3 regions of the Pseudomonas sp. R1-1 genome follow, and region 1 is predicted to be linked to each of the others. Evidence: predicted binding sites of a transcription regulator. Region 1 holds the regulator's gene; each other region holds the start of a gene.
The links. The regulator FliA, encoded in region 1, starts transcription of late flagellar genes. The targets are predictions, from matches to a motif close to CTAAAGTTTNNNNNNNNNNNGCCGNTAA.
Positions count from the first base shown of each region.

Region 1 (10,818 bases):
GCTTGTTGCCGCTCATGTGCTTTGCTCCGCCGCTGGCGATCAACTCGGCCAGCGCGGAGACATCAAGCAATGCACACATGTGCTCGATCACGGTGCCGGCGAGCCATGGCCGCTGACCCCGGTGACTTCTCCATTTGATTTCATTCGGGTCCAGGCGCAACGAGCGGCTGACCTGATGCACCGCCAGGCCCCACTCGTAACCCTGCACCGAAATCACGTACTGCAAGCCCTGGCGGAAATCATCGCGGTAACGATCCGGCATGACCCAGCGCGCGGTGTCGAGCACCTTCAGGTTGCCGGCCTGGCTCGGCAGAATCCCGAGGAACCATTCCGGCTGACCGAACAGCGGCGTCAGCTCGTGGCCGGCCAGCGAATAGATCGAACCAAGGCACACCAGCGGCACCGCCAAGGTCAGTCCGGCGACGTCGAACAGCAGACATTCGAAGGCTTCTGCAGCCCACGCCGGGCGCCCGTCGGTTTCCACCGGCGGCGGCGGGTTGTTCGGCGGCAGGTGCACTTCGACCAGCGGCGGCACCAGCACTTGTGGTTCTTCTGGTTCCTCGACAACCGGGGCCGGCGCAGGGATTTCCGGCTCCGGTACTTTCAGTAATTGGGTTTGCAGCAGCGGCGCCAGGGTCGAGACCACGGCGCGCGGCTCTTCGAGCAAGGCCACCGGTGCCTTGGCCACTGGCGTGACAACGGGCGCAGCGGCAGGTCGGGCGGCTTGCTGCGCATCGCGGGCCTGCTCTTCCAGCACGGCGGCCTGGAACTCGTCCATGACCTCGGTGCTTTCGACGATTTCAGGCTGGGTCTGCTGCGCTACGGGCGCCGGCAATTCGTCGGGCACATCCAGCAGCAAGTCTTCCAGATAAGACTGCAAGGCGCGTTGCGGACGTGAAGTGAGTTTCACTGGGCGGTTCATCGGTGATCAGCGCCTGGCAGGGAATCCGCGTTGCCTGCTTCGCGAGCGGGCTCGCTCCCACAGGGTTCGGGCAAGCGAATGGAGATCATGTTCAGGCCACCTGCGCAACAAGTTGCTGCGCGAGCAAATGCTTGAGCAGCGCGCGATAGGCGAGAACGCCACGGCTCTTGCCGTCAAACTGCGAAGGCGTGACACCGGCGCGGCTGGCGTCGCGCAGACGCGTGTCGACCGGGATGTAACCCTGCCAGATCTCCTCGGGGAATTTGTCACGCAGCACACGCAAGGTGTGCATCGAGGCTTGCGTGCGACGGTCGAACAAGGTCGGCACGATGCTGAATGGCAGCGCCTGTTTGCGCGAGCGGTTGATCATCGCCAAGGTGTTGACCATACGCTCCAGGCCTTTGACGGCCAAGTGCTCAGTCTGCACCGGGATCACCAGTTGCTGGCTCGCCGCGAGGGCATTGACCATCAGCACACCGAGCAACGGCGGGCTGTCGATGATGGCGTAATCGAAGTCCTGCCAAAGCTGCGCCAGACTCTTGGCGATCACCAGGCCCAGACCACTTTGCCCCGGCGACTGGCGCTCAAGGGTGGCCAGTGCGGTGCTCGACGGCAACAGCGAAATGCGTTCGTCGCTGGTCGACAACAGCAACTGCCCCGGCAGGCCTTGCGGCACGCTGCCCTTGTGCAGAAACAGGTCGTAGTTGCTGTGTTCCAGACTGTCGGGATCGTAGCCGAAATAGCTGGTCATCGAGCCGTGCGGGTCCAGATCGACCACAACCACGCGCTTGCCCGCCTCGGCCAGCAACCCGGCTAAAGCGATGGAGGATGTGGTTTTACCGACACCACCCTTTTGATTGGCGACTGCCCAGACTCTCATTCAGTTCGTTCCTCCCGGCCAATTGGCTCGGCCGAGACATGTTTCAGCGTGTTAATGCGGGCGACGGAGAATTGACGGCACTCTCGCGTCCCGGCGTCTTGACCGGGGTCGGTGCAGTTTGTGTGCCAGCCCGCTTGAGTGCGGCATCCGGTTGCGCATTCGCGGTGCCGGTGCCAGTCAGGCTGCGGCGCACATCAAGGTTGCGCGACACCACCAGCACCACGCGACGGTTCTTCGCACGGCCTTCGACGGTGGCGTTATTGGCCACTGGCTGGAATTCGCCATAACCCACCGACGCGAGCCGACCGGGGTTTACGCCCTGCATCGCCAGCATGCGCACGATGCTCGCCGAACGCGCCGAAGACAGCTCCCAGTTGGTCGGGTACTGCGCGGTGCGAATCGGTTGATCGTCAGTGAAGCCTTCGACGTGGATCGGGTTGTCGAACGGTTTCAGGATCGCTGCGACCTTGTCGATGATGTTGAACGCGATGTCGCTCGGCATTGCATCACCGCTGCCAAACAACAGGCTGGAATTGAGTTCGATCTCGACCCACAGTTCGTTGCCGCGCACGGTCATCTGATTGGAGCTGATCAAGTCACCGAACGCAGCGCTGATGTCATCGGCAATGCTTTTCAGCGGATCGCTGGCGCCGGCGATACCGGCGTCGACCTGCTCGGCATCCTTGACCAGCGGCTTGGCCGGGGTCACGGTTTTCGGCCGCTCGTCGCCGATCGGGATCGGTTTGAGCGAGCGATCGGAGTCGGTAAACACCCCGATCAGCGCTTCGGAAATGACTTTGTACTTGCCTTCGTTGATCGACGAGATCGAGTACATCACCACGAAGAACGCGAACAGCAATGTGATGAAGTCGGCGTACGACACGAGCCAGCGCTCGTGGTTAACGTGTTCTTCCTGGTGCCTGCGACGAGCCATGGTCCATTACCCCCATCAATCCATGAAGCCCTGAAGCTTCAACTCGATAGAGCGCGGGTTTTCACCTTCGGCGATCGACAGGATTCCTTCCAGCAACATTTCGCGATAACGCGACTGCCGCAACGCGATTGACTTCAGCTTGGCGGCCACCGGCAACAGGATCAGGTTGGCACTGGCCACGCCATAGATCGTTGCGACGAATGCCACGGCAATGCCGTTACCCAGTTGCGACGGATCAGCCAGGTTGCCCATGACGTGAATCAGGCCCATCACCGCACCGATGATGCCGATGGTCGGCGCGTAGCCGCCCATGCTTTCAAAGACCTTGGCCGCTTCGATATCGCGGGATTCCTGGGTGTAGAAATCCACTTCGAGAATGCTGCGAATGGCTTCCGGTTCGGCACCGTCGACCAGCAATTGCAGGCCTTTGCGCGAGTAGGCGTCGGGTTCGGCATCGGCGACGCCTTCGAGCCCGAGCAAGCCTTCCTTGCGCGCGGTGAGGCTCCAGTTGACCACGCGGTCGATGCCGCCAGCCAGATCCACCCGCGGCGGGAAGAAGATCCACGCGAGAATCTGCATGGCGCGTTTGAACGCACTCATGGGCGATTGCAGCAGCGCCGCGCCGACGGTGCCGCCGAGCACGATCAGCGCCGCCGGGCCGTTGGCCAGCGCGCCGAGGTGACCACCTTCAAGGTAGTTGCCGCCGATGATGGCGACGAACGCCATGATCAGACCGATAAGGCTGAGAACATCCATCAGAGACACGCCTCGACGATGTGTTTACCCATGTCATCGAGGCTGTAGACCGCGTCGGCCAGATCAGCTTTGACGATGGCCATCGGCATGCCATAGATCACGCAACTGGCCTCGTCCTGCGCCCACACCGCGCTGCCGCCCTGCTTGAGCAGACGCGCACCTTCGCGGCCGTCGGCGCCCATGCCGGTCAGTACCACCGCCAACACTTTGTCGCCGTAGGATTTTGCCGCCGAGCCGAAAGTGATGTCGACGCACGGCTTGTAGTTCAGACGCTCGTCGCCCGGGAGGATTTTCACCGCGCCACGGCCGTCGATCATCATTTGCTTGCCACCCGGTGCCAGCAACGCCAGGCCCGGACGCAGGATGTCGCCGTCCTCGGCTTCCTTGACGCTGATGCGGCAGAGCTTGTCGAGGCGTTCGGCAAAAGCCTTGGTGAACGCCGCCGGCATGTGCTGGATCAGCACGATCGGCGCCGGGAAGTTCGCTGGCAATTGCGTCAATACACGTTGCAGCGCGACCGGGCCGCCCGTCGATGTACCGATGGCAAGCAGTTTGTAGGCTTTGCGTTTCGGTGCCGCAGACGCAGCGCTGGCCGCCGAGGCGCGCGCGGGTGCAGGCGCCGGACGTGCCGGAACAGGGCTGCTGTGGCTGCTGTAGCTCGGCGCCGCCGGAGCAGGCGTCGGTGCTGGCGCAGCGGCAGGCGCCGGAGCGCTGTAGGCACTGAAACGACGGTTGCTGCGCGAAATGCTGTGAACCTTTTCGCAGAGCAGTTGCTTGACCTTCTCGGGATTGCGCGAGATGTCTTCGAAATTCTTCGGCAGGAAATCCACCGCGCCGGCGTCCAGCGCATCGAGGGTTACCCGCGCGCCTTCGTGTGTCAGCGAAGAGAACATCAACACCGGGGTCGGGCAGCGCTGCATGATGTGCCGCACCGCCGTGATGCCGTCCATCATCGGCATCTCGTAGTCCATGGTGATCACGTCCGGCTTGAGCGCCAGCGCCTGATCAATCGCCTCTTTACCGTTGGTTGCAGTGCCGACCACCTGAATGCTCGGGTCCGCAGAAAGAATTTCCGAGACGCGGCGGCGGAAAAACCCCGAATCGTCCACCACCAGGACTTTGACTGCCATAAACACTCCATTAGGTGCAGCGGGACGTCAGCGCCCCGCCGCCCCGGATTCAAATACGCTTTGTGGCGTAACGCTTGAGCATGCTTGGAACATCGAGAATCAGTGCAATGCGGCCGTCACCGGTGATGGTGGCGCCGGACATGCCCGGAGTGCCCTGCAGCATTTTGCCCAATGGCTTGATGACCACTTCTTCCTGACCGACCAGTTGATCGACGACGAAGCCGATCCGCTGAGTGCCCACCGAAAGGATCACCACATGGCCTTCACGCTGCTCTTCGTGAGCGGCGGAGCTGACCAGCCAGCGCTTGAGGTAGAACAATGGCAGCGCCTTGTCGCGCACGATCACCACTTCCTGACCGTCGACGACGTTGGTGGTCGACAGGTCGAGGTGGAAGATCTCGTTGACGTTGACCAGCGGGAACGCAAACGCCTGGTTGCCAAGCATGACCATCAGCGTCGGCATGATCGCCAGGGTCAGCGGCACCTTGATGACGATCTTCGAGCCCTGGCCCTTGGTCGAGTAGATGTTGATCGAACCGTTGAGCTGGGAAATCTTGGTCTTCACCACGTCCATGCCGACACCGCGGCCGGACACGTCGGAAATCTCGGTCTTGGTCGAGAAACCCGGGGCGAAAATCAAATTGTAGCACTCGGTATCGCTCAGGCGATCGGCCGCGTCCTTGTCCATCACGCCGCGTTTTACCGCGATCGCACGGAGCACGTTCGGGTCCATGCCTTTGCCGTCATCGGAAATCGACAGCAGGATATGGTCGCCTTCCTGCTCGGCCGCCAGCACCACACGACCGCCACGGGCCTTGCCCGACGCTTCGCGTTCTTCCGGCGACTCGATGCCGTGGTCGACGGCGTTGCGCACCAAGTGGACCAGCGGGTCGGCCAGGGCCTCGACAAGGTTTTTGTCGAGGTCGGTTTCTTCACCCACCAGTTCCAGGTTGATCTCTTTCTTGAGCTGACGCGCCAGATCGCGAACCAGACGCGGGAAGCGCCCGAAGACCTTCTTGATCGGCTGCATCCGCGTCTTCATCACGGCGGTCTGCAGGTCAGCGGTGACCACGTCGAGGTTCGACACGGCCTTGGACATGGCTTCGTCGCCGCTGTTGAGGCCCAGGCGCACCAGACGGTTACGCACCAGCACCAGTTCGCCGACCATGTTCATGATCTCGTCCAGACGCGCAGTGTCGACACGTACGGTGGTCTCGGCTTCGCTCGCCGGTTTTTCAGGCGGTGGCGAGGCAGGCGCACGGGCTGGGGCCGGTGCAGCCGCGGCGGCGGGTTTTGGCGTTTCGGCTTTTGGCTCAGGCTTCGGCGCAGCTTTTGGCGCAGCAGCAGCGGCAGCCGGAGCCTTGGCGGCCGGCGTGGCCACGCTTGATGCGGAGCCAGCCGTTGCGGCGCTGGCGTCAAACTTGCCTTTGCCGTGCAATTCGTCGAGCAGCGATTCGAATTCGTGATCGCTGATCAGGTCGCTGCCGGCTGCGGCGGCGGCCGGGGCGGCGGCTGCAGGTGCCGAGGCGATAGCCGATTCCAGCGCATCGACAGCAAAATTGCCCTTGCCATGCAACTGATCAAGCAGCGCTTCGAATTCATCGTCGGTGATATCGGAGCTGTCGCCCTTGGCCGGTGCGGCCGGAGCCGCTGCAGTCGGCGCTACCGCGTCAACCGCGAACTGGCCTTTACCGTGCAACTGATCGAGCAACGACTCGAACTCGGCGTCGGTGATTTCATCGCTGGCCGGCACATCGGCGGCCGGCGCAGGGGCCGCAGCGGCCGGGGCTTCGGCTTCGGCCTTGACGGCGTTCAGCGAGTCCAGCAACTGCTCGAATTCGTTATCGGTGATGTCGCCGGATGCGTCGCCTTCGACGACCAGTTCCTCGATCATCTCAGCCACTGGCGAAGCCGGGGCTTCGTCAGCGGTTTGCGGCTCGGCCAGACGCGCCAGCGCGGCCAGCAGTTCTGGCGTGGCGGCGGTGATCGGTGCACGCTCGCGGACTTCGCTGAACATGCTGTTCACCGCGTCCAGTGCTTCGAGCACGACGTCCATCAGTTCTGCATCAACGCGACGCTCACCCTTACGGAGGATGTCGAACACGTTTTCGGCGATGTGACAGCACTCCACCAGCTCATTGAGCTGAAGGAAGCCGGCGCCCCCTTTTACAGTGTGGAAACCGCGAAAAATTGCGTTGAGCAGGTCTGCGTCATCCGGGCGGCTTTCCAGCTCGACCAGTTGTTCGGACAGTTGCTCAAGAATCTCGCCGGCCTCAACCAGGAAATCCTGAAGGATCTCTTCATCGGCGCCGAAGCTCATTAATGGGGTGCTCCTACAGGTCTAAAAACCCAAAAAACCCGAAATTCCGAAACTCTAGAATCCAAGGCTGGATAACAAATCGTCCACATCGTCCTGACCGGACACAACGTCTTCTCGTTTATCGGCATGAATCTGCGGACCTTCACCCTGCGAGAGATGTTTTTGTGGATCTTTTTCGGCAAGCATCGCAGCACGGTCATGTTCGATGCCCGCAAAGCGGTCGACCTGACTGGCCATGAGGACGAGTTTGAGCAGATTGCTTTCGACTTCGGTGACCAGTTGGGTCACGCGCTTGATCACCTGACCGGTGAGGTCCTGGTAATCCTGGGCCAGCAGGATGTCGTTGAGATTGCTCGACACCGCACGGTTGTCCGTGCTGCTGCGTGACAGAAAACCGTCGACCCGGCGCGCCAGCTCGCGGAACTCTTCAGCCCCGACCTCGCGACGCATGAAGCGACCCCAATCGGCGCTCAACGTCTGGGCTTCATCGGCCAGACTGTTGACCACCGGTGTGGCGCTTTCCACCAGATCCATGGTGCGGTTGGCCGCGGCTTCCGTCAGCTTGACCACATAGCCCAGGCGTTCGGTGGCGTCGGTGATTTGCGACACTTCCTCGGCCTGCGGCATGTGCGGATCGATCTGGAAATTGACGATCGCACTGTGCAGTTCACGCGTGAGCTTGCCCACTTCCTGATACAGGCCACGGTCACGGGTCTGATTGAGCTCATGGATCAGTTGCACCGCGTCGCCGAACCTGCCCTTTTCAAGGCTTTCGACCAGTTCGACCGCGTGTTTTTTCAGGGTCGATTCAAAATCGCCCTGTGAAGATTCGTTATGCTCCATAGCTCCCCCGCGCGTTCTCAGCCGATGCGTTCGAAAATCTTCTCGATTTTGTCTTTCAACGCCTGAGCCGTGAAAGGTTTGACCACGTAGCCGTTCACACCGGCCTGAGCGGCTTCGATGATCTGCTCGCGCTTGGCTTCAGCGGTCACCATCAGCACCGGCAGGTGCTTGAGTTTTTCATCGGCGCGCACGTGGCGCAGCAGGTCGATACCGGTCATGCCCGGCATGTTCCAGTCCGTTACCAGAAAGTCGATGCTGCCGCTGTTGAGGACCGGAATGGCGGTTACGCCATCATCGGCCTCGACGGTGTTGGTGAACCCAAGATCGCGCAGCAGGTTCTTGATGATCCGCCGCATCGTTGAGAAGTCATCAACGATGAGGATTTTCATGTCTTTGTTCAATTCGACCTCCAAGCAGTCTTAAACGCGCCCAGCACCTGGACGCGCCACTTCAATCAATTGGCGCAGCACTTAAAGTTTGTCTGGAGCACAACGGATCGAGACCGGCGCCGTTCATCACCGCACCAGCCTCGTTTCGCAGTGTCCCCACACTGCCTTCAGCGCGCTCGCCACTCCCCCAAACGCCCCCGCAAACGGGCCGCGCACTGGCTGTGTAACTGGCTGACCCGCGATTCACTGACGCCAAGGACTTCACCGATTTCCTTGAGGTTCAGCTCTTCGTCGTAGTACAGCGCCAACACCAGTCGCTCACGCTCCGGCAAATTGGCAATCGCGTCCGCCAGCGCGGCCTGGAAGCGTTCATCTTCCAGATCGCGTGACGGCTCCATATGAGCACTGGCGCCATCCTCGTGCAGCCCTTCGTGTTCGCCGTCCTGCAAGAGGTCGTCGAAACTGAACAGGCGGCTGCCCAAAGTGTCATTCAGAATCCCGTAATAATCGTCGAGACTCAATTGGAGTTCGGCCGCAACCTCGTGATCTTTAGCGTCACGGCCGGTTTTAGCTTCAATCGAGCGAATCGCGTCGCTGACCATCCGGGTATTGCGGTGGACCGAGCGTGGCGCCCAGTCCCCTTTGCGCACTTCATCGAGCATCGCGCCGCGGATTCGAATGCCCGCGTACGTTTCGAAACTGGCGCCCTTGCTGGCGTCGTATTTGGTCGACACTTCGAGCAGGCCGATCATCCCGGCCTGGATCAGGTCTTCGACCTGCACACTGGCCGGCAACCGTGCCAGCAAGTGATAGGCAATGCGCTTGACCAGTGGCGCGTAACGCTCGATCAACTCGTACTGCGCGTCACGCGCCGACTTCTTGTAAAGATTCATGCCACTGGCGGTCATATCACAGGCCCTGCGGTTTGCTGCACGAGACGCTCGACGAAAAACTCCAGATGGCCGCGCGGGTTGGCCGGTAGCGGCCAGGTGTCGACCTTCTGCGCGATGGCCTTGAAAGCCAGGGCGCATTTGGAGCGTGGAAAGGCTTCGTAGACGGCGCGTTGTTTCTGCACGGCCTTGCGCACGCTTTCGTCATACGGGACGGCGCCGACATATTGTAGGGCGACGTCAAGGAAACGGTCCGTGACCTTGGTCAACTTGGCGAACAGGTTGCGCCCTTCCTGCGGGCTCTGCGCCATGTTGGCGAGGACGCGGAAGCGGTTCATGCCGTAATCGCGGTTGAGCAATTTGATCAGTGCGTAGGCGTCGGTGATCGAGGTCGGCTCGTCACATACCACCAGCAACACCTCCTGCGCGGCGCGGACGAAACTGACCACCGAGTCCCCAATGCCCGCAGCGGTGTCGATCACCAGCACGTCGAGATTGTCGCCGATGTCGCTGAACGCCTGAATCAGGCCGGCGTGCTGCGCCGGGCTCAGGTGGACCATGCTCTGCGTGCCGGACGCCGCCGGCACGATGCGAATCCCGCCCGGGCCCTGCAACAGCACGTCGCGCAGTTCACAGCGGCCTTCGATCACGTCGGCCAGCGTGCGTTTGGGGGTCAGCCCCAGCAGAACGTCGACGTTCGCCAGACCGAGGTCGGCGTCCAGCAGCATGACCCGACGGCCAAGCTCTGCCAGCGCCAGCGACAAGTTCACTGACACGTTAGTCTTGCCGACGCCACCTTTGCCGCCGGTCACCGCGATCACCTGTACGGGATGCATGCTGCCCATGTTATTTCTTTACCTTGTCTTGCATAGACGGAGGCCACATTACTGGCTGCGCGTTCCGGATCGGAACAATGCGTGGCAGACCATCGATGTAGGTACAAAAACTGTTCATGATTACCTCAGCCAACCTGCTTGGTCGGGCTGTGATAGATATCAGCGAACATGTCAGCCATGGCTTCTTCGCTGGGTTCTTCCTGCATTTGCACGCTGACGGCGCGGCTGACCAGTTGATGACGGCGCGGCAGATGCAGATCATCCGGAATCCGTGGGCCATCGGTCAGGTACGCGACCGGCAATTCATGACTGATCGCCAGGCTCAACACTTCACCAAGACTGGCTGTTTCATCCAGTTTAGTCAGAATGCAGCCGGCCAGCCCGCAACGCTTGTAACTATGATAAGCGGCGGTTAGAACCTGTTTCTGGCTGGTGGTTGCCAGGACCAGATAATTTTTTGAGCGAATGCCCCGCCCGGCCAGGCTTTCCAGCTGCATGCGCAGCGCCGGATCGCTGGCCTGCAGGCCGGCGGTATCGATCAGCACCACGCGCTTGCGCAGCAGCGGATCGAGCGCCTGTACCAGCGACTGGCCCGGATCGACGTGGGTCACCGGCACATTGAGAATGCGCCCCAGGGTCTTGAGTTGTTCCTGCGCACCGATGCGGAAGCTGTCCATGCTCACCAGCGCCACATTCTGCGCGCCGTACTTGAGCACATAACGCGCCGCCAGCTTGGCCAGCGTGGTGGTCTTGCCCATGCCCGCCGGGCCGACCATCGCAATCACACCGCCCTCTTCCAGCGGCTCGACTTCCGGTACGGCAATCATCCGCGCCAGATGCGCGAGCAACATGCGCCAGGCCTGACGCGGCTCTTCGATATCGGTGATCATCGCCAGCAGATCGCGCGACAGCGGGCCC
Region 1 covers NZ_CP071663.1:4,445,402-4,456,219, forward strand. The annotation lists gene J3P75_RS19915 (CheW domain-containing protein) at 1-922, opposite strand, end outside; gene J3P75_RS19920 (ParA family protein) at 1,014-1,802, opposite strand; gene motD (flagellar motor protein MotD) at 1,846-2,736, opposite strand; gene J3P75_RS19930 (flagellar motor protein) at 2,752-3,492, opposite strand; gene J3P75_RS19935 (protein-glutamate methylesterase/protein-glutamine glutaminase) at 3,492-4,622, opposite strand; gene J3P75_RS19940 (chemotaxis protein CheA) at 4,672-6,942, opposite strand; gene J3P75_RS19945 (protein phosphatase CheZ) at 6,997-7,785, opposite strand; gene J3P75_RS19950 (chemotaxis response regulator CheY) at 7,803-8,174, opposite strand; gene fliA (RNA polymerase sigma factor FliA) at 8,342-9,082, opposite strand; gene fleN (flagellar synthesis regulator FleN) at 9,079-9,909, opposite strand; gene flhF (flagellar biosynthesis protein FlhF) at 10,026-10,818, opposite strand, start outside.

Region 2 (10,818 bases), 3.1 Mb from region 1:
GTCCGGCAGTGTCGAGCGCAAAGATTCGTGCAAAGTCCACAATGCGGCAGATCCGCCGACGAATAGCGATGCGAAATCCAGTCAGATCGTTCAGCACAATATTCAATTGCCGGCGTGGGTCAGTCATTTGCATCTGATCGATGCGCGGGATGTCGATGCGGCGAAGGAACTGGCGACGATTCTGGACAACATCCGCAACCTTGATCGCAAAACGGCGCGAGTGATTGTATTTCTTTCCAATCACGTATCGGATGTCTTGCTTACCCAGCATGCGCTGCTGCAAGCCAGGCAAATCAAGAAAGGCTCCGGCAAAACGCTGTGCATCGTCTATAACCTCTGCTCACAAGCGGTGACGCGTCTGGGAACAGTCTGAAAATGAGCCACTGCCACGCGCCGGTGCCTGGAAAAATGCTCGGTCGGAGCAGCCACCCATTGATGCAAAAAGGGCGACCCTGTCTCAAAGACAAGGCCGCCCTTTTCATTGCGCGTCAGAGTGCAAGACTCAGAACAGCTTGCGACCCTTGTTGGCAGCAATGCGCATGCGCAGCGCGTTGAGCTTGATGAAGCCCGCCGCGTCGGCCTGGTTGTAAGCGCCGCCGTCTTCTTCGAAGGTCGCGATGTTGGAGTCGAACAGCGAATCGTCGGACTTGCGGCCAGTGACAATCACGTTGCCTTTGTACAACTTCAGGCGCACAACGCCGTTCACATTGACCTGCGACGCGTCGATCATCTGCTGCAGCATCAGACGCTCCGGGCTCCACCAGTAACCGGTGTAGATCAGGCTGGCGTATTTCGGCATCAACTCGTCTTTGAGGTGAGCGACTTCGCGGTCCAGGGTGATCGATTCGATGGCGCGGTGCGCGCGCAGCATGATCGTGCCGCCCGGGGTTTCGTAGCAGCCACGGGACTTCATGCCGACATAGCGGTTTTCGACAATGTCGAGACGGCCGATACCGTGAGCACCACCGATCTTGTTCAGCGTCGCCAGCACGGTGGCCGGAGTCATTTCAACGCCGTCCAGCGCAACGATGTCGCCGTTACGGTAGGTCAATTCCAGGTATTGCGCTTTGTCAGGAGCGTTCTCCGGGGAGACGGTCCATTTCCACATGTCTTCTTCGTGCTCGGTCCAGGTATCTTCCAGCACGCCGCCTTCATAGGAGATGTGCAGCAGGTTGGCGTCCATCGAGTACGGCGATTTCTTTTTGCCGTGACGTTCGATCGGGATTGCGTGCTTCTCGGCGTAGTCCATCAGCTTCTCGCGGGACAGCAGGTCCCACTCGCGCCAAGGGGCAATCACTTTCACGCCTGGCTTGAGCGCGTAGGCGCCCAGCTCGAAACGCACCTGATCGTTGCCCTTGCCGGTGGCGCCATGGGAAATGGCATCGGCGCCGGTTTCGTTGGCGATTTCGATCAGGCGCTTGGCGATCAGCGGACGTGCGATGGAAGTACCCAGCAGGTACTCGCCTTCGTAAACGGTGTTGGCGCGGAACATCGGGAAGACGAAATCACGCACGAACTCTTCGCGCAGGTCATCGATGTAGATTTCTTTGACGCCCATGGCCTGGGCCTTGGCGCGGGCCGGCTCGACCTCTTCGCCTTGACCGAGGTCGGCGGTGAAGGTCACCACTTCACAGTTATAAGTATCCTGCAGCCACTTGAGGATCACCGAAGTGTCCAGGCCGCCGGAATACGCCAGAACGACCTTGTTTACGTCCGCCATGCCATCACTCCACGGGGTTCTACGGAAAGCCGGGGAGTCTACCGCTCCAACGCGATAATTTACAGAGGCGCGACAGCTTAAGACGACAAAGCGACAGAATCTGTCGAGAGCGCGACGATGACCGGCGAGTCAGGAAGTCGCCGCAGCAGTGGCTGGCGTACCCGCTTGTGGCGTCGGAGCCGGGGCTGTCGTCGGTGCGACGCGCGCCAGTTTCACGTTGACGCGACGATTCTTCGCCCGGTTGGCTTTGTTGGTGTTCGGCACAATCGGATACTGCTCGCCATGGAAACGCACAGTGATCTGCGACTCCTGAATGCCATTGGCCTTGAAGAAGTCAACCACCGCCAGCGCTCGGCGGCGCGACAGTTCACGGTTGGTCAGGCGATTGCCGCTGTTGTCCGAGTGGCCGTCGAGTTCGATGTGGTTCACCGACGGGTCAGCCTTCATGTATTCGAGCATCACTTGCAGTTTGGCTTTGGCAGCCGGGTCGAGATCAACGCCTTCGCCGGGAAAGCCGATCTGCGATTGCTTGATCTGGTCAAAATTCTGCGGCAACAACTTCGCCACACAAGTCTGATAATCGTTGAAGGCCTTGCTGAACTTGACCGGCAGCAGACGCACTTCCGAGACCCGGCCATCGCCCGATGCACGGCGCACGACCGGACTGCGACCGTCCAGCAGGCCGCTGATCAGCCCGCCGGCCTGCGACTGCGAACTGTTGAACAGGACATTGCCGCTGCCCAGCCGCACGCTGCCCAGATTGATGTCGCCACGCCCCGGCTGCCAGGGTGCAGCGGCCGCCAGCAAGGTCGCCGAACCGCCGCCGAGCATGGCGTTGTAGGCGTTGAGGCGGAAGATCGCCTGCTCGCCGGCCTTGCGCACGAACTCGCCCGAACCGAAATCGGTGATCGGCTGGGTCAGACGGCACTCGAACTTGTCGCCGGCGACCGTCCACTCAATGTTCTCCAGACGTGTCTGGTAGGTGAGCGCCATCGCAGGGAGGCTGGCAAACACACTGAGCAAGGCTAGATAACGCTGGCGCACGGGAGGCTCCATTGGCTTGTGAAACACAAACACCGATTCACACAATGTTTACGGCATACCTTCGGGATATCGGACGCTTGCCGCAAAACTTGATAGCGGGTGCCTGCAAGAGTCTTTTCCGGTAGCATTCGCCTCAGTTTGACCCGCCTGGAAGCCCCCCATGTCCGACCGCCTGACCCTGCTGCGTCCCGACGACTGGCACATTCATCTTCGCGATGGTGCCGTGTTGACCAATACCGTTGCCGATGTGGCTCGCACCTTCGGGCGCGCGATCATCATGCCCAACCTGGTGCCACCGGTGCGCAACGCCGCTGAAGCCGACGGCTATCGCCAGCGGATCCTCTCTGCCCGCCCGGCCGGCAGTCGCTTTGAGCCGCTGATGGTGCTGTACCTCACCGACCGCACCCAGCCCGAAGAAATTCGTGAAGCCAAGGCCAGCGGTTTCGTGCATGCCGCCAAGCTGTACCCGGCCGGTGCGACCACCAACTCCGATTCCGGTGTCACCAGCATCGACAAGATTTTCCCGGCACTGGAAGCCATGGCCGAAGTCGGCATGCCGCTGTTGATCCATGGTGAAGTCACCCGTGGCGACGTCGATGTGTTCGACCGCGAAAAGATTTTCATCGACGAACACATGCGCCGTGTCGTCGAGCGGTTCCCGACGCTGAAAGTGGTGTTCGAACACATCACCACCGGTGACGCCGTGCAGTTCGTCAACGAGGCTTCGGTCAACGTCGGCGCGACCATCACCGCGCATCACCTGCTGTACAACCGCAACCACATGCTGGTGGGCGGGATTCGGCCGCACTTCTATTGCCTGCCGATCCTCAAGCGCAATACGCATCAGGAAGCCTTGCTCGATGCGGCCACCAGCGGCAGCGCGAAGTTCTTCCTCGGTACCGACTCGGCCCCGCACGCCCAGCACGCCAAGGAAGCCGCCTGCGGCTGCGCCGGCTGCTACACCGCGTACGCCGCGATCGAGATGTACGCCGAAGCGTTCGAACAGCGTAACGCTTTGGACAAGCTCGAAGCCTTCGCCAGCCTCAACGGCCCGCGCTTCTACGGCCTGCCGGTAAACACCGATCGCATCACCCTGGTTCGTGAAGAATGGACCGCCCCGACCAGCCTGCCTTTCGGCGAGCTGACCGTTATCCCGCTGCGCGCCGGTGAAAAACTGCGCTGGCGCCTGCTGGAGGAACACGCGTGAGTGAAGAGCATTTCGACGACGAGCTGGACGGTCAAAATGGCGGCGGCGGTTCCCGTCATCCGATGGCAGCACGTTTTCGCGGCTACCTGCCGGTTGTCGTCGACGTAGAAACCGGAGGCTTCAACGCGGCCACCGATGCCTTGCTGGAGATCGCCGCGACCACCATCGCCATGGATGAAAAGGGTTTTGTGTACCCGGATCACACCTACTTCTTCCGCGTCGAGCCGTTCGAAGGCGCCAACGTCGAAGCGGCGGCGCTGGAGTTCACCGGCATCAAACTCGATCATCCGTTGCGCATGGCGGTCAGCGAAGAAACCGCGCTGACCGACATCTTCCGCGGCATTCGCAAGGCGCTGAAGGCCAACGGCTGCAAGCGGGCGATTCTGGTTGGGCATAACAGCAGCTTCGATCTGGGCTTCCTCAACGCGGCAGTTGCGCGTCTGGACATGAAGCGCAACCCGTTCCACCCGTTCTCCAGTTTCGACACCGCGACGCTGGCCGGTCTGGCCTACGGTCAAACCGTGCTGGCCAAAGCCTGCCAGGCCGCCGGCATCGATTTTGATGGCCGCGAGGCGCACTCGGCGCGTTACGACACCGAGAAAACCGCTGAGCTGTTCTGCGGCATCGTCAACCGCTGGAAGCAGATGGGCGGCTGGGAAGACTTCGACGACTGATCGTCAGCGATCAAATCCCGCGCATGAAAAAACCGGCCACGTGGGCCGGTTTTTTTTTACCTCGACGTTGCGCCTTACAGGGCAGCAGCGTTCTCGGTCAGGTAAGCCGCAACGCCTTCTGGCGAAGCGTTCATGCCTTTGTCGCCTTTCTTCCAGTTGGCAGGGCAGACTTCGCCATGCTCTTCGTGGAATTGCAGCGCGTCGACCAGACGGATCAGCTCTTCCATGTTACGGCCCAGCGGCAGGTCGTTGATGATCTGCGAGCGGACAACGCCCTTGTCGTCGATCAGGAACGCGCCACGGAACGCCACGCCGCCTTCGGACTCAACGTCGTAGGCCTTGGCGATGTCGTGCTTCATGTCGGCTGCCATGGTGTATTTCACCTGGCCGATGCCGCCATTGTTGACCGGGGTGTTGCGCCACGCGTTGTGGGTGAAGTGCGAGTCGATCGACACAGCGATCACTTCAACGTTGCGTGCCTTGAAGTCGGCCATGCGGTTGTCCAGAGCGATCAGCTCGGACGGGCAGACGAAGGTGAAGTCCAGCGGGTAGAAGAACACCAGGCCGTATTTGCCTTTGATGGCCGAGGACAGGGTGAAGCTGTCAACGATCTCGCCATTGCCGAGTACGGCCGGGACGGTGAAGTCAGGGGCTTGTTTGCCTACGAGTACGCTCATTGATATCTCCTGGTGTAAAGACTTGAAGTTCAGGGTCCGGGCCAGCCTGCCACCCTCAGGCGACAGCCCTGTGACACGAACCCTCTTCGCAAGGGACGACCATCATACACTGCGTTTTTCGCCTGTCCTCAACGGATTTTCCACGTCGGCCGTCCGTTGAGCATTTATAAGGACAGGCAAACGGCGCTCAAACACCGTTCGTCAGTCATGGGCCAAATAAGACCGAAACCCTCCGCAAAGCACTTTGACAATCATTCTCGTTAACATTAAGATCCATCGCAATTGAGTCACAACCAGCGACGGTTCTTACTTATGTATGTTTGCCTCTGCACTGGCGTCACCGACGGACAGATCCGCGAAGCGATCTATGAAGGTTGCTGCAGCTATAAAGAAGTTCGCCAGGCGACCGGCGTCGCCAGCCAGTGCGGCAAATGCGCGTGCCTGGCCAAGGAAGTGGTCCGCGAAACCCTGACCAAGCTGCAAACTGCTCAGGCCGCGATTCCCTACCCTGCAGAATTTACCGCCGCCTGATCAGCCCAAATTCAGAGAACCGGACTTATGTCCGGTTTTTTTATGCCTGAAAATCAATCGCTTAGCGTCAAGACGCGGAACACAAACATTCTTATTCCGATTAATTTTCATATATTATTCAATAACTTAGGTTTGACACTTATAAGTGTGAAGCTCAAACTCCGCCTTATATACCGCGATTACAGGGCAGGACTCCGATCATGAAAGGCGACATTACCGTCATCCAGCATCTCAACAAGATCCTCGCCAATGAGCTGGTCGCGATCAATCAGTACTTTCTGCATGCACGCATGTATGAAGATTGGGGTCTGAACAAGCTCGGCAAGCACGAATACAAAGAATCCATCGATGAGATGAAACACGCGGACAAGCTCATCAAGCGCATCCTGTTCCTTGAAGGCCTGCCGAACGTGCAGGACCTGGGCAAGCTGCACATCGGCGAGCACACCCGCGAAATGCTCGAGTGCGATCTGCGTATCGAGAAGACCGGCCACGCCGATCTGAAGGCCGCCATCGCCCATTGCGAAACCGTTGCCGACTTTGGCAGCCGTGAACTGCTCGAAGACATTCTCGAGTCCGAAGAAGAACACATCGACTGGCTGGAAACCCAACTGGGCCTGATCGACAAGATCGGTCTGGAAAACTATCTGCAATCGCAGATGGGCGAAGAGTAAGTCAGCGCCCGCTGAACGCCAGACACTAAAAAGCCCCGCCCTCTTTGGAGGTGCGGGGCTTTTTATTGCCTGGCGCGTTGTAGGAGTGAGCCTGCTCGCGATGGCGGTGGGTCAGTCAATACTTCAACCAACTGACAGAACGCTATCGCGAGCAGGCTCGCTCCTACAGAAAAGCGATCAAGCTTCGGACTTGTTCGCCGCAGCGGCTTCGACAGCCGACTTGATGGTGCTCTGCAGCGAACCGTCTTGCGCCATCTCGGTCATGATGTCGCTGCCGCCGATCAGCTCACCGCCAACCCACAGTTGCGGGAAAGTCGGCCAGTTGGCGTACTTCGGCAGGTTGGCGCGGATTTCCGGGTTCTGCAGGATGTCCACGTACGCAAACTTTTCGCCACAGGCCATGACAGCCTGCGCAGCTTTTGCGGAGAAGCCGCACTGCGGGGCATTCGGCGAGCCTTTCATGTAAAGCAGAATGGTGTTGTTGGCAATCTGCTCTTTAATCGTTTCGATGATATCCATGGAGCACCTCGGCTGAACTTTCCGACTCATGGGTCGGCACGGTGGCGCATTGTAACGGAATCCCGAGCGCGCTGCTCGGTCTCCCCGACAGACACATGCTCAGGCCGCCACCACCGTCACCGGCACACCATTGAGCGCCGCGTTGCCGGACAACTCATCGAGTTGGCATTCATCGGTCAGGTCGTTGGCACTCGAGCCCGGCTGGCCGCTGGCAATTGCCATTTGCACGCCCGGTCGCGCATGGCCCCAACCGTGCGGCAGGCTGACCACTCCTTGCATCATGTCCTCGCTGCCGAGCACTTCCACTTCGATCTGGCCGACCCGCGAACTGACGCGTACTCGCTGGCCGTCACTGAGACCTCGACTGGCGAGATCGGCCGGATGCATGAGCAACTGATGACGCGGTTTGCCTTTCACCAGACGATGGTAGTTGTGCATCCACGAGTTGTTGCTGCGCACGTGGCGGCGGCCGATCATCAGCAGTTGATCGATAGCGGGTGCCTGCAATGCGGCGAAGCGTTGAAGATCGGCGAGTATTTGCGGTGGTGCGGCCTGGACTCGCTGATTCGAGGTTTTCATACGCGCGGCCAGATTGGGCCGCAGAGCGCCCAGATCAATCCCGTGCGGATGATCGAACAACGTCGCCAGCGACAGTTTGTGTTCGGACGCGTCGCCATAAAGGCCCATGCGCAGGCCCATGTCGATCATCTTCGACGGCGGCATGGTCGGTTTCAGTTCCTTGCCGGTCTGCGCCGCAAACGCTTTGGCGAGGCCGACGAAGATTTCCCAGTCATGCAGCGCACCTTCAGGTTTGGCGAGGATTGCGCGATTGAAGCGACTGACATTGCGCACCGCAAACAGATTGAACGTGGTGTCGTAGTGATCGTTTTCCAGTGCCGAGGTCGATGGCAGGATCAGGTCGGCGTAGCACGTGGTTTCGTTGATGTACAGGTCGATGCTGAGCATGAACTCCAGCCCGTCCAGCGCCTGCTCCAGTTGCCGCCCGTTCGGTGTCGACAGCACTGGATTGCCAGCCACGGTGATCAATGCGCGGATCTGCCCTTCGCCTCCGGTGAGCATTTCCTCGGCCAGCGCCGACACCGGCAACTCGCCACCGTATTCGGGACGGCCGGAAACGCGACTTTGCCATTTATTGAAATGCCCGCCCGAAGTCGAAGCCACCAGATCGACAGCGGGCTCGGTGCATAAAGCACCGCCGACGCGGTCGAGGTTGCCGGTGACCAGGTTGATCAACTGCACGAGCCAATGACACAGCGTGCCGAACGCCTGAGTCGAAACGCCCATGCGTCCGTAGCACACCGCACTCGGCGCCGCAGCGAAGTCGCGTGCCAGTTGGCGGATTTGCTCTGCGGGGACGGCGCACAACGGGCTCATCGCCTCCGCCGTGAACGTCGCCACCGCAGCGCGCACCTCGTCGAGGCCGTCGACCGGCAGATGGCTGCCGCGAGTCAGACCTTCACTGAACAATGTGTTCAGCACGCCAAACAACAGCGCCGCATCGCCGCCCGGACGCACGAAGAGATGCTGATCGGCCATCGCCGCCGTTTCGCTGCGGCGCGGATCGACCACCACCACTTTGCCGCCGCGCGCCTGAATCGCTTTGAGGCGCTTCTCGACATCCGGCACGGTCATGATGCTGCCATTCGACGCCAGCGGATTACCGCCGAGGATCAACATGAAATCGGTGTGATCGATGTCCGGAATCGGCAGCAGCAAGCCGTGGCCGTACATCAGGTAACTGCTGAGGTGATGCGGCAACTGGTCAACCGAGGTCGCCGAGTAGCGATTACGGGTTTTCAGCAAGCCGAGAAAGTAGTTGCTGTGGGTCATCAGCCCATAGTTATGCACGCTCGGGTTGCCCTGATAGACCGCCACGGCGTTTTGCCCGTGACGCTCCTGAATTGCCGCCAGCTTCGACGCCACCAGTGCAAACGCTTCGTCCCAGCCGATAGGCAGCCATTCGCTACCGACCCGCCGCATCGGTTGGCGCAGGCGATCCGGGTCATTCTGGATATCTTGCAGCGCCACCGCTTTGGGGCAGATGTGGCCGCGACTGAAGGTATCGAGGGCATCGCCCTTGATCGAAGTGATCGCGACCTGGCCATCGGTTTCAGTGGTCTCGATGGTCAGGCCACAGATGGCCTCACACAGGTGGCAGGCACGGTGATGGAGAGTCTTGGTCATGGCCAGTCTCTGTCTTGTTCGGGGCGGGCGATCGCGTCCGCGGGAAGAAAACTATGGCCCCGCCAGCACCACGGCGCCAGCGACGTTCGTCTTGTGAATCGGGGCTTATCAGGCGAGCCGATACCGCTGCAGCCGTCAGTTCGACGGCAACTGGGGTGGCGGCGCCAGCTGGATTTCCTGAATGGTTTCGATCTGCTCGTGAGCGACGTGCACGCCGGTCAGTTCGCCAATCAGGCGCCAGTGCTCGTCGAGCCCGGCGCTGATCGTGGCCATGCGGTCGATCATGTGGCGACCGGCCGTCTTCACCACTTCGTCTTCACTGCGCAGCAGTTCGAACGACATCGAGGTGACCGACGCGGTAAGGTGGGTCAAGGAGCGAGCCGTGTGGCCCAGCAGTTCCATTAACAGTTGTTCTTTCGATTCCATGCGGAGGCTTCCTGCGTCGCTCGAATGTTATTTATAACCCAGCACTTTGCTTTAGCAAATGTTTCAGCCCGGACATCCGACCAAGAGAATCCGCCGCGCCCACGCCTCAAACCGACCAAAGCCATGCCGTGTGCGGCGCGGCGCATTGCCAAGCGCGGCGGGGCCAGTGTACAAAGAGGCTCGCTGCGGCCCTGAACCCGGCTGCAAATGCGCGACTGCATTTCGCAGAGCGCCCTTCGATTCCCGCGTAAACCGTAGCCTATTGGCGTAACGCGACATTTAATGTCAATATCGCGCCTTCCCCTATTCCGTCGCCCCGTGCGGCTTACGCCGCAGGTCTCGCCCGTTGTTCCGTTAAACAAGGCTTTGAGCATCTGCGGTTGGTAGCAAAAAGGTAGTCAATGATGAGCGCAAGGCACTTTCTCTCCCTGATGGATTGCACGCCCGAAGAGCTGGTCAGCGTGATCCGTCGAGGCGTTGAGCTCAAGGACCTGCGTAAGCGCGGCGTACTGTTCGAGCCTCTGAAAAACCGCGTACTGGGGATGATCTTCGAAAAGTCCTCGACCCGCACCCGCATCTCTTTCGAGGCCGGGATGATCCAGCTCGGCGGTCAGGCGATCTTCCTCTCGCCACGCGACACCCAACTGGGCCGTGGCGAGCCGATCGGCGACTGTGCCATCGTCATGTCGAGCATGCTCGATGCGGTAATGATCCGCACCTTCGCCCACAGCACCCTGACCGAATTCGCCGCCAACTCGCGCGTGCCGGTGATCAACGGCCTGTCCGACGACCTGCACCCGTGCCAGTTGCTGGCGGATATGCAAACCTTCCTCGAACATCGCGGCTCGATCCAGGGCAAGACCGTGGCGTGGATCGGCGATGGCAACAACATGTGCAACAGCTATATAGAAGCGGCGATCCAGTTCGACTTCCAGTTGCGCGTTGCCTGCCCGCAAGGTTATGAACCGAACCCCGAGTTCGTCGCCCGTGCCGGTGACCGTGTGACCATCGTCCGTGATCCGCAGGATGCTGTGCGTGGCGCGCATCTGGTGAGCACCGATGTCTGGACTTCGATGGGTCAGGAAGAGGAAACTGCCAAGCGCCTCAAGTTGTTCGCGCCGTTTCAGGTCAACCGTGCCCT
Region 2 covers NZ_CP071663.1:1,347,271-1,358,088, reverse strand. The annotation lists gene J3P75_RS06295 (hypothetical protein) at 1-373, shown strand, start outside; gene J3P75_RS06290 (argininosuccinate synthase) at 503-1,720, opposite strand; gene J3P75_RS06285 (flagellar protein MotY) at 1,850-2,764, opposite strand; gene pyrC (dihydroorotase) at 2,925-3,971, shown strand; gene rnt (ribonuclease T) at 3,968-4,645, shown strand; gene J3P75_RS06270 (peroxiredoxin) at 4,720-5,322, opposite strand; gene J3P75_RS06265 (bacterioferritin-associated ferredoxin) at 5,635-5,853, shown strand; gene bfr (bacterioferritin) at 6,054-6,527, shown strand; gene grxD (Grx4 family monothiol glutaredoxin) at 6,705-7,046, opposite strand; gene J3P75_RS06250 (molybdopterin oxidoreductase family protein) at 7,146-9,251, opposite strand; gene J3P75_RS06245 (hypothetical protein) at 9,387-9,677, opposite strand; gene argF (ornithine carbamoyltransferase) at 10,082-10,818, shown strand, end outside.
Region 2: J3P75_RS06285 (flagellar protein MotY) is a predicted target of FliA. The motif match lies at 2,831-2,858, and genes of this name have one in related genera.

Region 3 (10,818 bases), 2.9 Mb from region 1:
AGATTGCAATCGCTAGCAGGCTAGCTCCCACAGGGATTCCCGATTGCTCAAAAGATCTGGGTGAACAGCCAATACAGGCTGCCCGACAGCAGGATCGCCGCCGGCAAGGTCAGCACCCACGCCATCAGCAAATTGCGGATGGTCTTCATCTGCAACCCGCCGCCATTGGCGACCATGGTCCCGGCCACACCGGACGACAGCACGTGGGTGGTCGAGACCGGCAAACCGAACATGTCTGCCGCGCCGATGGTCAGCATCGCCACGGTTTCCGCCGAGGCACCTTGCGCATAAGTCAGGTGGGTCTTGCCGATTTTCTCGCCGACGGTCACCACAATGCGTTTCCAGCCGACCATGGTGCCAAGCCCCAGCGCAATGGCCACGGCAATCTTCACCCACAGCGGAATAAAGCGCGTGGCGTTATCGATCTGCTGTTTGAACAACTGGAGTTTGCTGCTGGTATCGGCGTCGAAATTGCCAACCTTGTTCTTGTCCATCAGGCGAATGCTTTCGCTGGCCAAGTACATGTCGTTGCGCACGTTGCCCATGGCTTCGGCCGGAACCTTGGCCAGCGAACCGTAGCCTTTGACTTCTTCGCCAATGTGCCCGGTCAACGCGGCGAGGGCGGGAATCAGTTGCGGTGTGGCTTCCTTGCTGCGTACGTAATCGGAAAGGATCGGGCGCGGATCGGCCGGTGCCGGCAGCGGTGAGCTTTTCACCAGCGCTTGCTGGGTGACTTGCGCCACAGCGGCGAACTGCAGCGATTGTTCTTCCGGCATGGTGCGGTTCAAGGCGTAGGCCATCGGCAAGGTGCCGACCAGAATCAGCATGATCAGGCCCATGCCTTTTTGTCCGTCGTTGGAGCCGTGGGCGAAGGACACGCCGGTGCAGGTGGCGATCAGCAAACCGCGAATCCACAACGGCGGCGGCGTGGTGCCTTCGGGGGCCTTGTACAGCGAGCGATTCTTGACGAAGGCGCGCAGTGCCAGCAGCAACAGCGCGGCGCAACCGAAACCCACCAGCGGCGACAACAGCAAGGCGTAACCGATCTTGGTTGCCTGCGCCCAGTCGACACCGCTGGTGCCGTCGCGGCCGTGCATCAGCGCATTGGCCACGCCGACGCCGATGATCGAGCCGATCAGCGTGTGCGAAGACGACGCCGGCAGCCCCAGCCACCAGGTGCCGAGGTTCCACAGAATGGCGGCGATCAGCAAAGCGAAAATCATCGCGAACCCAGCCGACGAACCGACCTGCAGAATCAACTCCACCGGCAGCAACGCGATGATGCCGAACGCTACCGCGCCGCTGGAAAGCAGCACGCCGAGAAAGTTGAAAAAGCCCGACCAGACCACCGCCACATTCGGCGGCAGCGAGTGGGTGTAGATCACCGTCGCCACCGCGTTGGCCGTATCGTGGAAACCGTTGACGAACTCGAAGCCCAGCGCAATCAGCAGCGCCACGCCGAGCAGCAGAAACGGCGTCCAGGTGGTCACCACCGTGCCGAGTTCGTGCATGTCGTGCATCAGGCTATAGGCGGTGAACAGCATGCCCATGGCCAGTACCGCGAAAAAGATCACATAAGTGAACGGGCCGGGTTTCTTGTCCAGCGCCGGCCTGCCGCTGGCGGCAGAGGCGGGGCTGGCGGTCAGGGAGGGAGTAGCCATGAGCGGACAATCCTCAGCGAGGGAAGGAATGTCGCCCATGATCGTTGCAGAATGTTACAGAGAGACTGCGGCAGATCAGTGTTTGCCTGATTAGTCTGACCATTGATCTTAAGAACGCCGAAGTCCCCTGTGGGAGCTGGCTTGCCAGCGATGGCGGACTGACATTCAACATGGGTGTTGGCTGACCTGATGCTATCGCTGGCAAGCCAGCTCCCACAGGGGAACGGTGGAATATGTGGTCAATAATCCCCACGCTTGCGAAACGCCCAGCGCCCGGCGATCACGGTGAACGTCGCCACCAGCGCGACCAGTACCCAGAACCCGTGTGGGTCCTGCGATAACGGCACGCCGCCGACATTCATGCCGAAGAAACCGGCGATGATGTTTATCGGCAGCGCCAGCACCGTCACCACGGTCAGGGTGAACAGCGTGCGGTTGCTTTGTTCGTTGAGGTTGGCGGCGATCTCTTCCTGGAGCAACTTGATCCGCTCGCCGAGGGCGGTGAGGTCGTTGATGATCAGCGCGAACTCCTCGGTGGACTTGCGTAACTCCTTCACATCCTCCTTCTGCAACCACGGCGGCGGGCGGTTGAGCAGGCGCAGCAGCGAACCCGGTTCCAGCGCCAGCAAGCGTTGCAGGCGCACCAGCACGCGGCGGTTGGCGCCGAGTTCGGCGCGGTTGGTCGACAGCCGCGAAGAGAGCAATTCGTCCTCGACCTGATCGACGCTCAAACTGGTCTTGCGCACGATCTGCGTCAGCACCTCGCCTTGATCGCGCAGCAGGTGCACGAGCAATTCCGACGGCGAACGAAAGCGCTCGCCGGCCTTCACCGACGAGCGCAATTTGTCCACCGAGTGCAGCGGTTGCAGGCGCGCGCTGACGATCAGTTTGCTGCGCACACAAACCCACAGCGTCGACACGTCCGAGGAGACCATGCTGCTGAGGTTGAACACCACGTCGTTGACCACCGCCAGCAACGCTGAGTCGACATGCTCGATGCGTGTCGAACGCGAGCCCTCATGCAGCGCTTCGAAAAATTCTTCCGGCAACTGCAAATGACTTTTCATCCAGCGCTCACAGGCGGCGTGGGCCAGATTCAGGTGCAGCCAGAGGAATTCGCCGCTGTCGCTGTCGTCCTGCAAACAGCGCAACGCCGTCGCTGAATCGACTTCGCGACCGCGTTCGCCGGGCAGAAAACGGAAGCCATAGAGCAAACCGAACAGGTCTGGATCGCGATGGCTGATATCGAGGCTGTGGTTCATGGCGGCTCGCTGCGAGGAGGGCGGCTGATGCGGGTTTTACAGATTCACCTGAGCGGCATCATCGCAATGTCACATGACATTTATGTGACAGTAAAACGGCGCCAAATCAATGCCTTACCGGCTGTCGGAAGATTCTCAAGAAGGGCTCTGGCACGCCGATCTCAGCTGAGTTAGGTTGCGCGCCATTGGCTTTGAGCCAAGGTTCGCCGACAGGGAGGTCCGGCCATTTTTCACGCTCGTTCCGGGCGTGCTCCACCCCTGTCGTGAGTACCTTCGATGCTGCAAAAATCCCTGAGAGCGCAAATGCTCGCCCTGTTGAGTGGCAGTCTGCTGGCGGTGCTGTTGATCGCGCTGGCCTGCTTCCATTTCCTGTCCAATGGCGTACGGAGTTACAGCCAGTTGCTTGCCGGTCCGTTGCACACGTCGCAACTGATCGACGAAGCCAACCTGCAATTCAAGGTGCAGGTGCAGGAATGGAAAAACGTCTTGCTGCGCGGCAAGCAGCCGGCTGATCTGGCCAAGTACTGGGGGCAGTTCGAAGACCGTCAGCGCGACGTACAGAAAATCCTCGGTGAACTGGCCGGCCAGCGCGGCATCGAGCCGCGCCTGAAAAGCCGCATCGAACGCCTGCGTGACGAACACCGCCAACTCGGCGCGGCCTACCAGAAGGGCCGCGATGCCTACGTCGCCGCCAGCGGTGATCCGGCGGCAGGCGATGCGGCAGTCAAAGGCGTCGACCGCGCGACCAGCGATCAGATGAGCGAACTGGTGACTGAACTGCGCCAGCAGGGTACCGAGCAGTCGGCATTGATCAGTGCCGGCGCCGATCGCACGGTCTGGATCGGCTTGCTGGTGATGCTCGCGTCGGGGCTGCTGATCGGCCTGCTGAGCCTGTGGCTGGTCAACCGCAACCTGGTCGAGCCGATCCGCAAACTCATCGACTATGTGAGCCAATTGAGTCGCGGCCAACTCGCCGCGCGTGTGACCAACGAGCGGCACGACGAGCTGGGCAACCTCGCCACTGCAGCGAACACCTTGCGCGATTTCCTCGCCGACACCTTCACCCGTTTGCAGCGCAGTGCCAGCGATCTGGACAGCGCCAGCGGTGAGCTGAACGCCATCGCCACGACCATGGCCGGCGGCACCAACGAGCAATTCAACCGCACCGATCAAGTGGCCACGGCGATGAACGAAATGTCCGCCACCGCCCAGGAAGTCGCGCGCCACGCCGCCGACGCCGCTCGCGCTGCCGACGACGCCGATCAGTCGGCGCAGCAGGGCGAGAAGGTCATGCAGACCACCATCCATTCGATCACCCAGATGCGCGGCGAAATCGCCAACACCGCCACCGTGATCCGCCGCCTCGAAGCCGACAGCGGGCGCATCGGTAAAGTGCTGGAAGTGATTCGCGGCATCGCCGAACAGACCAACCTGCTCGCGCTCAACGCCGCCATCGAAGCAGCACGCGCTGGCGAGGCCGGACGTGGCTTTGCCGTGGTCGCCGACGAAGTGCGCAACCTCGCACAGCGCACCGCAGAATCGATCATCGAAATCAACCAGATCATCCAGAGCGTGCAGACCGGCGCGGTGGACGCTGCACACGCCATCGATAATGGCCAGGCGCGCAGCGATGAAAGCGTCGAGCAAGTCACCCAAGCTGGCGCGATGCTCGAGCGCATCACTCATGCGGTGGAAGCGATCCGCGACATGAACCGGCAGATCGCTACCGCGGCTGAGGAGCAGACGTCGGTGGCCGAAGACATCTCGCGCAACCTGACTGAAATCACCGCGATTGCCAGTACCAATCTGGATAACGTGCAGCGCACCGAGAGTGCCAGCCAGAATCTGCATGGGCTGTCGGGGCAGTTGAATGAAGTGACGGCGCGGTTGGGTGCCTGATTGGTTTGGGGCGTGGTGTGTCAGTTTTTACGGCGTGATGGCTTGGCCCTCACCCTAACCCTCCCGAAACGTCGGACCGCCCAGAGGGAGAGGGGACTGACCGCAGGGAATGTGTGAATTGCGCCAAACTTGCCGAACTCAGATTTGAGCGGCCCGCAAATCGGCTCCCTCTCCTGGGGGAGAGGGCTGGGGTGAGGGGGAATCGATTTCCCAGTCACCCCAAACCTCACGTCAAACCCCAGCCACAAAAAAACCGCACGATCGTTAAATCGTGCGGCTCTTTACCAGCGCTCTATCAAGTATCTTGCTTGTTGCTCAACACCTTGCCGGTAGTTGCATCAAAGTCCACATCGAACTCTTTGCCGTCAGCGGTCTTGAGTTCAACTTCATACTCATAACCGTTGAAGTGGTTATCCAGGTCGGTGTCAGTAATGGTCGCACCCGGATGCAGTTTAAGCGCCTCGGCGTTCATCGATTCCAGCGACTTGATCTTGCCGTCTTTCACCAGTTGCGGGATCTGGTCGATGCGTACGTCGGCCTGAGCCAGGCCTGTGGTGAGGGTCAGGGCAGCGGCGGTAAACAGGGCAGTCAAAGTTTTCATCGGTTCATTCCTTGGTTGTGCGTTGAAGTGGTTGATCTGTGTAAGTGAGTTCAGATTAACCAGCGCAACTTAACTCACCCTTAAATCTCTGCTTCGCGATAAAACTGCTCTTTGTGAGAGCGAGCCTGCTCGCGAAGCAGGCGACTGGATAACGGCTCAGAAACCGTTCTTCTTCAAAACTTCATCAACACTGCCAGCCGCCGGGCGCTGGTAAAACTTCAACAGTTCACTGGCGCGGTTGGTAAAGATGCCATCGACACCGGCCGCCATCACTTTCTCGTAATCCACCGGCTCATCGACGGTGTAGACGTGCACGAGCATGCCCTGATCATGGGTGTACTGATTCATCCACGGCTGCACCAGATCCGAATAGCTCTGGTCACCGCCATGGCTCAGCTTCGCCGAAGGGCCGGTGCCGATCGCGCCTTGGGCCTTGGCGTAGTCGACCCACTGCTTGAATTCAGCTTCGGACTTCGGTTCCTGTTTACCGTAGAAAACGTTCTTGTCCTTTTCGCCGGAAGCGGCAAAGGTCACGTTCGATTTCGGCTCGATGCTGCCTTCGCCGACCCACAACAGCAGGATCTTCGGTACTTGCGGCATTTCCTTTTCCAGCAATTGCAGGCTGTTCTTGTCGAACGTCTGCAGGATCACCTTGCCTTTGCCCTGGCCGACGCCGAGCGCGCTTTTCGCCAGTTTCGAACCGGCCGGGCTCAGCCAGCCGCGGTCCTGGAGTTTTTCCTTGAGGTCATGTTCGATGCCGGGAAACAGCTGCGGCTCTTTGGTTTCGATGTACAGGCCCGGCTTGTGCTGTGGATTGGCGCGAGCGATGTCGATGATTTCATCGAGGGTCAGAATCTTCAGCCCGGCATAGGACGGGCGCGCGCGGTCCGGGTACTTGGCGTTGAACCAGCTACCGGCGTCGAGGGTTTTCAGTTCGGCCATGGTGAACGCGGTGGCCGGGCTGTCCTTGCGTTCCGGAAATTTGCTCGCAACGTCGGTGGTGCGCTGCAGATTGTCGTCGTGCAGGGCGAACAACACGCCGTCCTTGCTGCGCTGCAAATCCATTTCCAGATAATCGGCGCCCAGATCGCGGGCCAGTCGGTAAGCGGCGGCGGTGGATTCCGGCGCATCGAACGACGCGCCACGGTGAGCGATCACCGCCGGGTGCGGGATGCCGTGGGCCGCGGCGATGGCTTCAGGATCGCTGTGGCTGGCGGCCTGCGCCTGACCGAGGCCGAGCAGCAGACTCAGGACCAAAGCGCTTTTGGTAAAAGTAGCGGGCATGTTCGAGTTCCTTTCGCAGGCAATTTCAAAGAGGACTGTTTTAACAACTGAAGCGCTCGGGTGCCAGCGCAGGACCGACATAAACGTATTAAAAGCGAATTTTCCTGCACGTTTGTGGCGCCGTTTGCAGTACGCTTGCCCTCGGCAGACACCCCGGCAGAGGGTGCGCCGCTCAGTGGCCCTGCGTGTAAACCATCGATCATCATTCGCGAGGTTTACCATGCGCATCACCTCCCAACTCATCTGCCAGGCCGCCGACGACCTCAAGGGCTTCGTCGGCCTCAATCGCAAGACCGGTCAATACATCGTCAGATTCAGCGAAGACTCGTTCGGGATGGACGTCGCCGACGACGGCATCATCGCCGCCAGCGAATTCGTCTGGGCCCCCACGACCGAACAGACCATGACCCTTAAACGCGGGTTGATCCAGTTGCTGCTGGATCAACACATCGACGACCGGATCAACATCACCGAACCGCTGCGCGTTTACATGAGCAAGGTGCAAGTGCCGGAGATCGTGGCGGTGCGCAGTCTGGTGCGGGGCTGAAGCCTTGCGGTGACCCGGTAGCCGCCATCGCCAGCAGGCTGGCTCCCACAATGGATTCGTGGCGAGCCTAAAACCCTATGGGAACTAGCAGGGAATTGAGGTATTCACCGATCCCTGTGGGAGCCAGCCTGCTGGCGATGGCGGCTTGCTGGGCGCCGCCATCCTTAATGCCCGAATGCATACTCGCGCTCAACCCGGCACACCCGAGTGCTGAACTCCGAATACCACTGCGAGCGTCCACGCGCCTGAATCGCCCGGTGCTCGGGGTGATCTCGCCACGCCAGAATTGCCGCCTCGCTCTGCCAATACGACACGGTGATGCCGATGCCGTCCGCGCCTCGAACCGATTCCATCCCGAGAAACCCTGGCTGGTCCCGCGCCAGCTCGACCATGCGTTGCGCCGCAGCGGCATAACCATTGTCACCCTCGGTTCGGGTTGAAGTGAAAATTACCGCAAAGCAGTCAGGCATCAACGTGGCTCCAGGCAAGCTTGGAAAAATGCGCGTACCAACGGCGGCGTTTGTCCTGGAAGCGCTGCACGTTCCGGCTGAAACAACGTCGCGACAAAGAACCGGTGACCCTTTAGCTCAACCGCACGCAAATCCCCGGCTGAATCGTGGCCGACTGCTTGAAGCTGATCGCTTAAGAGTCGCTCTGCGAACTGCGGATTCACCCCATAACGGCAGCGATAACCTTCACGAATTTCAGCCGTTTCGTACGCCTTGGCGATCAACGAGCCAGGCACGAGATGAATGCTGTCCACTGCCTCGACCAGCGAACACGTCAGCGGCGTAAGCAATGCGCGCCCGGACTCCGGCGAGGTTTCACCATGTGCCGCATCGGCCCAGCCCAGCACATTGCGTGAATATTCCAGCACGGCATGTTGAAAACCGCCGCAAGTGCCGAGGAAAGGCCGCTGCTGTTCGCGGGCAAACCGGATCGCGCGCAAGGCGCCAGCTTCGCTTTTGTAAGGACTGGCCGGCACGCACCAGAAACCGTCGAAGGCGTCCAGCGGCGTATCGCCGTGGATCTGCTCGGTGGGCAACCATTCGAATTGCACCGCGCGCTCGAGCTGTTCGGCAACCAGCCCGAGGGCGACGGGAATGGCCCGATGGGCGGTGACTTGCGGGTCGTGATCGCCGATCAGGGCGATGCGGATGGCGTTGCGTTCCATGGGATGTCCCTGCGCTTGTCGATTTATGGCGCTCACTATAGATTGGCGTTCGCACACTCAATATTGGCGTTTGCCCAAGTGATCAATGCAGCTACGCACTATCGGATCGACTACCCGGATCTGGCGCTGATTCTTGCTCTGGTTCGTGCCGGGTCTCTGGGCCGTGCTTCACAGTTGTTGAAGGTTGACGTATCGACCGTGTTCCGCGCGGTGCGCCGGCTTGAATCTGCGCTAGGTCAGCAATTGTTCGAAAAAAGCCGTGCCGGCTACTTGCCGACAACCCTCGCACGCACCTTGGCCGAGCAGGCCGAGCGCGCCGAACAGGCGTTGGAGGCCGCGCGTGTGGGCGTGGAGCTGGGCGGCGAAGTGATCAGCGGCACGGTGCGGCTGACCTGTACCGATTCCGTGTTACACAGCCTGCTGCTACCGGCGTTGGCGCAGTTCATGCCGAAATACCCCGCGCTGACCCTCGAATTAAGCACGTCCAATGACTTTGCCAACCTCAGCCGACGTGACGCCGATATCGCTTTGCGCCTGACGCGCACGCCGCCCGAGCACCTGATCGGCCGGCAACTGGCGAAGGTTGTTTACCGGGTATGCGCCAGTGAAAGTTATATGCAGAACATCGATACGTCGGATCTCGCTGCGCTGACCTGGATTGCTCCGGACGACTTTCTGCCCGATCACCCGAGCGTTGTCTGGCGCCGCCAGCAGTTGCCTGGAGTGACGCCGGCTTATCGTTGCAACAGCATGCTTGGAGTGACGCAACTGGTGCGGGCCGGGCTCGGCGTGGCGGCGTTGCCGGACATTCTGATGGGCGATGGCCTACAGGCGTTGGGTGAGCCGTTGCACGGCTATGACAGCGCCTTATGGCTGCTGACCCGACCCGATTGCCGAGCGTTACGCTCGGTGGTCACGCTGTTTGATGAACTGGGGCAAGCGTTGCGCGTGGCGTAATCAGCGCCAGCCTTAGCGCGCCCGTTCCCACAGATTCAGCAGACCTGCACAATGTCAGCTGTGGGAGCGAGCCTGCTCGCGAAAGCCGCGCCTCGGTCCACCTCTTTACACAAATCTCACCCCGGCGCCCGCTCATTGGCAAACATGCTCACGGCCTCCACCGCTTCACTCGCGCCGTCGCGAATCTGCAGAATCACCGTGCCCGCCTGATTGGCCAGCTCGACCCCTTCCGCCGCGCGGCCACGGGTGCCTTCCATGCTCTTGATGGCCTGGCGGGTTTCGCTCTGGATCAGGCCGATCATGTTGGAAATTTCCGCAGTTGAGCCGCTGGTGCGGCCGGCCAACAGTCGCACTTCGTCGGCAACCACGGCAAAACCACGGCCCTGTTCACCGGCGCGAGCGGCTTCGATGGCGGCGTTGAGCGCGAGTAGATTGGTCTGGTCGGCAATCGCACGGATGGTGTTGACGATGGCGGTGATCTGTTCGGAGCGCTCGCCCAATTGCGCAATCAAGGTTGAGGATTGGGCGATATCTTCGGCGATTTCGCGCATTTCGCTGGCGGCTTGCTGGATCACTTGGGTGCCTTGCTCGGCAACTTTTCGAGTCGCCACCGAGATGTGATAAGCCGCACTGGCACTGCGTGCATCCTGCTCATGCTGGACCACGCGGGCGGTAACGTCGGAGGCGAACTTGACCACTTTGCACAAGCGCCCGGCGGCATCGTAGACCGGGTTGTAGTTGGCTTCGAGCCAAACCGTTTGCCCGCGTTTATCGACGCGTTCAAACAAGCCGTGAAAAAGCTCACCCTGATTCAAGCGACGCCAGAAATCATGATACGCACCGCTGTTGACCAGCTCCGAGGTGCAGAACAAACGGTGATGTTTACCCTTCAATTCGGCGAGCGTGTAACCCATGCGCGTCAGAAAATTCTGATTGGCGGTGAGGACATTGCCCTCGAGGTCGAACTCGATCACGGCCATCGCCCGGTCAATCGCCTGCAACTTGGCGTTGGCTTCGCTTTCCTGTTGCACCTTGGCGGTCACGTCCATGGCGTACTTGACCACTTTCACCACGCGTCCCGAAGCATCCTTGATCGGGTTGTAACTGGCTTCGAGCCAGATCGGCTGACCCTGGCTGTTGATTCGCTCAAACGTGCCGGACTGAAACTGGCCATTCTTCAGGCGCGACCACAGTTCAGTGTATTGCGCGCTGCGGCCGAATTCTGGTGTGCAGAAACGCCGATGCGGCTGACCAATGGCTTGCTCGGCGGTGTAGCCCATGGTTTTGAGGAAGTTGTCGTTGGCGCGCATCACCACGCCCTCCAGATCAAATTCGATCACCGCCATCGAGCGATTGATCGCATCGAGCAGGCCGGATTGTTCAGTGAGGGTGCGCTGAAGGTCGTCAATAATGGATTTTTGGCGATTGAAGAA
Region 3 covers NZ_CP071663.1:1,576,746-1,587,563, forward strand. The annotation lists gene J3P75_RS07245 (inorganic phosphate transporter) at 48-1,661, opposite strand; gene J3P75_RS07250 (transporter) at 1,901-2,923, opposite strand; gene J3P75_RS07255 (methyl-accepting chemotaxis protein) at 3,200-4,822, shown strand; gene J3P75_RS07260 (PepSY domain-containing protein) at 5,118-5,423, opposite strand; gene J3P75_RS07265 (glycerophosphodiester phosphodiesterase) at 5,580-6,707, opposite strand; gene J3P75_RS07270 (DUF2025 family protein) at 6,928-7,254, shown strand; gene J3P75_RS07275 (antibiotic biosynthesis monooxygenase family protein) at 7,419-7,724, opposite strand; gene J3P75_RS07280 (CTP synthase C-terminal region-related (seleno)protein) at 7,724-8,428, opposite strand; gene J3P75_RS07285 (LysR family transcriptional regulator) at 8,444-9,385, shown strand; gene J3P75_RS07290 (methyl-accepting chemotaxis protein) at 9,502-10,818, opposite strand, start outside.
Region 3: J3P75_RS07255 (methyl-accepting chemotaxis protein) is a predicted target of FliA. The motif match lies at 3,058-3,085, and genes of this name have one in related genera.